Regions from separate parts of the Gordonia insulae genome, predicted to be linked through region 1. Evidence: riboswitches for the same ligand, from Rfam matches in the RefSeq annotation. Region 1 holds a riboswitch; the other holds the start of a gene.
What was found. Region 1 has a riboswitch for cyclic di-AMP ahead of D7316_RS10805 (transglycosylase family protein). Riboswitches for the same ligand answer to the same signal wherever they lie in the genome.

Region 1 (3,203 bases):
GGCCGGGCACGACGACCTCGACCGACTGCCCGATCTCCTCGCCTTCTGCCTCGAGCAGGGCTACCAGCTGCGCATCATCGAACAGATGCCGCTGGACGCCGATCATCGGTGGGACCGTTCGACGATGGTCACCGCAGACGAGATCCTCGCCGCGCTGCGGACGCGCTTCACCCTGCTGCCCGACCCACGGCCACGCGGAAGCGCTCCCGCGGCGACCTGGCTGGTCGACGGCCATGATCTCGACGGCGACCCGGCCCGGGTCGGGGTGATCGCATCGGTCACCCGACCGTTCTGCGGTGACTGTGACCGCACCAGGCTGACCGCCGACGGCGCCCTGCGCAATTGCCTGTTCGCCCGATCCGAGACCGATCTCCGCGCCCTGCTGCGCGGTGGCCTCGACGACGATCGCCTCGACGCCGCCATCGCCGATCTCTGGCGCGGCAACGCGTGGGTCAAGGCAGCGGGTCATGGTGTGAACGGTCCGGAGTTCCATCAACCCGACCGGCCGATGTCGGCCATCGGGGGCTGACACCCGATGCAGATCACCATCCGGTACTTCGCTGCCGCACGCGCCGCGGCAGGCACGGAATCGACGGTCGTCGACGTCGACGACGACGCGACCCTGGGGCAACTCGAGACGACGCTCGCCGGCACCAACCCGGACCTCGAGCGCGTGCTGGCACGGTCGTCGTATCTGCGGGACTCGATCGCCGTCTGCGATCGGGCCGTCCGATTGGGCCCGTGCAAGACCCTGGACGTGTTGCCCCCGTTTGCCGGTGGCTGACGCCACATCGCGCGTGTGAGCTTCCTCACATAACGGGACGATAACGAGATGGACACAAGTCGACTATCGCCCCGTGAGCAGGGATGACTCCGAATCTGGGTCGAAAGACCCATTCTGGTCCCGAAAATCGGCTTGCCAACAACGTGATTCGCGCACGCAGACGTCGTACTGTGACTGAACGACGCCCTCGGGGGTCACAAGCAAGTAACCAAATGCATAACGTCCCGTCGGCCGCGCCGAACCTCGCTCCGCTACGGGACGCACCTGAAACATCTAGGAGCGAGGACGGGGGACCCACCCTCCGTACAGAGACCGGGCATCGGATCACTGCGACACCGATTCGATGTCCTTGGGGTTAAGTCCCGGCGTGATTCACGTCAGGCCGAGACCGGGCACCTCTCGCCCGAACCCGACAGCTGACTTCGTAGGCGCGTGGAGAGAGGAACACCACCATGTCCGGACGTCATCGCAAACCGACGACAGCCACGACCACCAAGACCCTCGCCAAGGTCGCTCTCACCGGAGCCGTCCTGGGCGGCGGAGCTGCGATGCTGGGCACCGGTTCGGCCAACGCCGCCACCGACGCCGAGTGGAACCAGGTCGCCCAGTGCGAGTCGGGCGGCAACTGGGCCATCAACACCGGCAACGGCTACCAGGGCGGCCTGCAGTTCAGCCCGAGCACGTGGGCCGGACACGGCGGCACCGAGTTCGCCCCGAGCGCCGACCAGGCCTCGAAGCAGGAGCAGATCGTCGTCGCCGAGCGTGTCCTGGGCAGCCAGGGCAAGGGTGCATGGCCGGTGTGCGGCACGGGCCTGTCGGCCTCGACCCCGCGCAGCGCTCCCGAGCAGGCTCCGAAGCTGCAGCTCCCGCAGCTGCCCGCACCGTTCAACTGGGGCGCGACCCCGGAAGCCAAGAGCACCGGTGACGTGAAGAAGCAGCTCGACACCGCGGTGGACAAGGCGCACGAGAACGGCAAGATCTCGCCCGAGGTCAAGAACCTCTGGGAGATGGCTGCCAAGAGCGGTTACGAACTCACCCCGGATCAGATCAACCTGTTCAACCAGAACAAGGACAAGCTGCCGACTCCCTGAGTCGCAGCAGTCACCGTCGAGGTGACGCCGGCCGGTCACGGCCGGCGGACCGACGGGGAATATGGCTGATGGCCCCAGTTCGAAGGGTCCCGCACGATGTCAATCCGTGCGGGGCCCTTTTCCATTCTCCGAACGGTCCCGCGACGTCCTCCCGGGACGGCCTCCCGGGACGTTCACCCGTGACGTTCAGTCGCGGCGGGTGAGCACGTGGCGTTCGCGCAGTGGCAACGCCACCCACATGACCAGGAACACGATCAGCGCGGCGACGGCGGCCGCGATGGCTGCCCAGCCGCCGAACACGATGTCGAAGATCACGGTGACGACCCCGGTCAATGCGACGCCGAGCAGCCCGATGCCGATCAGCGTGAGCAGGTGAGCCCGATTCACCAGCCGGTCGACGGCGTGACGTCGGAACAGCATCCGATGCAGCGCCACCGGGGAGATCAGCGTGATGGTGGACAGCACGGCGAACACCAGGCTGATCACGAAGATGTGCTGCTGACGCGGGGTGAGCTCCTCGAAGCCCTCCTGGAACGGGATGGTCAGCATCAGACCGGTGAGGATCTGCCCGCCGGTCTGGACCACCCGCAGTTCCTGCAGGAGGCTGGCCCAGTTCCGATCCAGGCGCTCGGCCCGGGTCTCGTGCCGTTCCGGCTCCGCGCTGTCCCCGGGCGGCCCGCTCACGCCGAACCCACCCATTCATCGGTGCCGTCGCCGAAGAACTGATGTTTCCACACCGGTAATTGCGCCTTGACCTCGTCGACGAGTCGCGCGCAGGTCTCGAAGGCGGCCCGTCGATGATCGGCGGCGACGGCCACCACGAACGCCACGTCACCGATGGCCAGATCACCGACGCGGTGCGAGACCGCCACCGCCCGTACGCCGGTGGCCTCGGCGGCTATCGTCTCCACGACCTCGGCCAGCACGGTCGGCGCGGTGGGGTGGGCCGAGTAGACCAGCCGGGTGACGTCGCGTCCGCCATCGTGGTTGCGGACCGCGCCGACGAAGCCGACCACCGCCCCGGCGCTGCCGCCGGCGGCGTCCACGACCGACGCTTCGTGGTCGGCCAGGTCGATCGCCGACTCGGACAACGATGTTCGAACCACCCGCGCGACACGGTCGGGCATCAGTGGTCACCTCCGCGGATCTGGTCGAGTGCGTGGTCGAGGACGCCGTCGAGCACCGACAGCCCGTCGCGTACGCCGCCGGTCGAGCCCGGCAGGTTGATCACCAGGGTCGACGCCGCCACGCCGGCCACACCCCGCGACAGGATCGCCGTCGGCACCTTCGGGAGGCCGGCCGAACGGATTGCGTCGGCGAGGCCGGGG
Region 2 (3,203 bases), 2.2 Mb from region 1:
TCGCTGACCAGGACGGCATAGAGGCGGTTGACGCGGGCGCCCTTGTAACTGGCGCGGACGACGGAGTCGACCCGCTCCTGATAGCCGTCAAGACGTTGCTGCGTGGAGACGAGGGTGCGATCCGCAGTCGACGAGGCCTTCTTCGCGGTCGCCACGATGCGTCGCTGCTTGTCGTATTCAATCTGCGCGTTGTGCATCGCCTCGGTCGACTTCTCGGCGTCGTCGCTCAGCTTCTTGTACTGCACGAGCAGCTGATCCGGCGTCCGGACCGGCACCGCCGTGGCATCGCCGGCGCCTGCCGTCGCGCCCAACTGGCAGAGGGAGACCACGAGCGCCGTCACCGCTGCCACGAGTATCGCGGGAACCGACCGCTTCCGTGCGGCCGACCAACTGGTAACCACGGTTGTCACTTCTCCTCCACCGCTTTCCCCCCGACCACCCGGTTCGGAGATGGACCGTCTGGACCATCATCCCGTTTCCCGGGTGTGTGGTTTGGGCGGATCACGCACATTCGCGTGACCCGCCCAAACTAAGACCTCACATCGTCATCGGCCCGAACGCTCAGTAGCGCCGGATCCCGGTGAGCGACCAGTTGTTGACCTTGTCGCGCTTCACCGGGACACCCGAGGTCGACGCGTGGACGAAGGTGCCGTTGCCCACGTAGAGCCCGGCGTGGCCGCCGCCGTTGAAGATCAGCACGTCGCCCGGCTTGGCCGCTGCGAGCGATGCCACCGGGGTGCCTCCGCCGAGCTGACCGTAGCTGTCGCGCGGGATGGTCTTGCCGGCCTGCTTGTACGAGTAGTAGACGAGACCCGAGCAGTCGAAGGCGTTGGGGCCTGCGGACCCGTAGACGTACGGGGCGCCGATCTTGCTCTCGGCCACGCGCACGGCCTTCTGGGCTGCGGTCGGCTGTGCGCCGAAGATGGCTCCGCCACCCTTGGGCTTGAACTGCTGCGGAATCTGGTTGTCGTTCAGACCCGGCACGGTGAAGGAACCGAGGTTCGGGATCTGGACGTTGGCGCCGGGCGACTTCGCGGCCGGGGTGGCCTTCGCGGCGGGTGCCTTGGGTTCCTGGAACTGCTGGGGGATCTGTTTCGTATCGACCCCAGGAAGCTCGAATGTGCCGACGTTGGGCACGTGCACCGGCGCGGCGAGTGCCGGTCCGGCGACAGCGGCGAACGAGCCGACGGTGATCGACCCGGCCACGACCGCACGCTTGGCGACCTTGCTGCCGCGGTTGGGCTGTTCCAAACGATGTTTGGCCACGAAGCGACTTCTCCTTGCTCTCCCTCGACCGCCTACCGAGTTAGCTGTCGGGTTCGGGCCGGAAGAATGGCCCTACGCGTAGGTCCACACGACGCGTGAACGTCGGCGGGCATGCGCGATTCACCCCGATTCGGATCGCTCCGAAAACTGGTGGTTCCCCGGTTCGCCCAGAAGGCGATTGAGCGGTGACCTATCCAGACCACTCCTGTTGGAGCGGGACGCTCTGCAAAGGTCTCGGAAAGGTTACGAAATCTGATGCGGGTCTGTCCACCGAGCGTTGAGGCAACGAATTTCCAGGTCAGGTCACCCGGCCCGCAGAATTCGCAGATTGCGGCCGGAAACTACGCCCTGAGCTGCAGTTTTTCCATTTCTTGCAGATATTGCAGACGCACTGGAGACCATCGCAGCGGCGACGAACACATCGATCGCGGCGTCGATCTCGGCGTCCCCTGAACGGGTGGTTTTCGTAACCTTTCCTCCACCTTCGGAGGTCGGGTTTTCGCAGTTGGGGGCGTCGAACAGTACCTGCATCATGCATCCGTCACAGGCGGCCGGGCGACCCGGGCAGGACTGGCAGTCGATGTACATCTGTGATCTCCATCTCACTTGCGTGCTGGTGGTATGTCGCCGGGCCGAATCACGGGCTTTCGGCTCAGTGCGTCACATGCAAGGGAGACTAGGGAGGGGCACCGACAGTCACGCGTCTCCGCGATCCCGAACCCAGCTTTCCCGCCTGTCACACCAGAATCTGTCGTTACATCGAACTAATGTTCGGTCCGTGGGGTTCACAGCACAATCGGTCGGCGGTCAACTGACCTTCGCCGACCTCGAGAACGGCGGCGACGACTACACGGACCGCTCGCTGTTCGACACGACCCTGGTCGTCGTCGACCTCGAGACCACGGGCGGCAGCCCGACGGAGGATCGCATCACCGAGATCGGGGCGGTGAAGATCCGCGGCGGAGAGGTGATCGGCGAGTTCGCCACCCTGGTCGATCCGGGCCGGCTCATCCCGCCCCAGATCGTCACGCTCACCGGCATCACCGAGGCGATGGTCAGCGACGCTCCGACCATCGCGCAGGTGCTGCCGTCGTTCGTGGAGTTCGCCCGGGGTGCCATCCTGGTGGCCCACAACGCGCGGTTCGACATGGGCTTCCTCCGCCAGAACGCGGCCCGGCTCGACATCGACTGGCCGTTCAACGCGAGTCTCTGCACGGTCACCATGGCCCGGCGCATCCTCACCCGCGACGAGGCACCGACGGTCCGGTTGTCGGCGCTGGCCGACCTGTTCGACGTCTCCGTACGGCCCACCCACCGTGCCCTCGACGACGCCCGCGCAACCGTGGAGGTCTTCCACCGGCTGCTCGAGCGGGTCGGCAACCAGGGAGTCGGGACCTATCGGGAGCTCACCGCCTACCTACCCCGGTCGAACCCGCGACTGCGGGCCAAACGCACCCTGGCCCGCGACCTCCCGGCGCGCCCCGGTGTCTACCTGTTCCGCGGACCGTCCGACGAGGTCCTCTATGTCGGCACCGCCGTCGACCTCCGCCGTCGGGTGCTCTCCTACTTCACCGGCAGCGATCCCCGACGACGGATCGGCGAGATGGTGAACCTGGCCACCCGCGTCGATCACGTCGAGTGTGCCCACGCGCTCGAGGCGGGCGTCCGCGAACTGCGCCTGCTTGCCGCCCACGCGCCCGCCTACAACCGCCGATCGACCCAGCCCCACCGCGGCTGGTGGATCGTGCTCACCGGCGAACGCTTTCCGCGGTTGAAGGTCTCCCGCACGCCGACCGAGGACGCCCTCGGTCCCATCGGCAACCGGACGACCGCCGCGACCATCGCCGACCTCATCGGTCAGGCGGCCGGATTACGCAGCTGTACAACACGATTGGGTTCGGCGTCGCATCACTGGTGTCGATCGGAGTCGGTGGGTG

Region 2: it holds a riboswitch for cyclic di-AMP, as region 1 does, so the genes downstream of both, D7316_RS01160 (C40 family peptidase) here and D7316_RS10805 (transglycosylase family protein) in region 1, are expected to answer to the same signal.

What each region holds. Positions count from the first base shown of each region.
Region 1 covers NZ_CP033972.1:2,387,151-2,390,353, forward strand. The annotation lists gene moaA (GTP 3',8-cyclase MoaA) at 1-529, shown strand, start outside; gene D7316_RS10800 (MoaD/ThiS family protein) at 536-784, shown strand; cyclic di-AMP (ydaO/yuaA leader) riboswitch at 1,036-1,231, shown strand; gene D7316_RS10805 (transglycosylase family protein) at 1,237-1,875, shown strand; gene D7316_RS10810 (DUF6328 family protein) at 2,062-2,559, opposite strand; gene D7316_RS10815 (molybdenum cofactor biosynthesis protein MoaE) at 2,556-3,002, opposite strand; gene D7316_RS10820 (MogA/MoaB family molybdenum cofactor biosynthesis protein) at 3,002-3,203, opposite strand, start outside.
Region 2 covers NZ_CP033972.1:225,685-228,887, reverse strand. The annotation lists gene D7316_RS01165 (C40 family peptidase) at 1-410, opposite strand, end outside; gene D7316_RS01160 (C40 family peptidase) at 562-1,266, opposite strand; cyclic di-AMP (ydaO/yuaA leader) riboswitch at 1,281-1,461, opposite strand; gene D7316_RS01155 (hypothetical protein) at 1,570-1,800, opposite strand; gene D7316_RS01150 (DEDD exonuclease domain-containing protein) at 2,045-3,203, shown strand, end outside.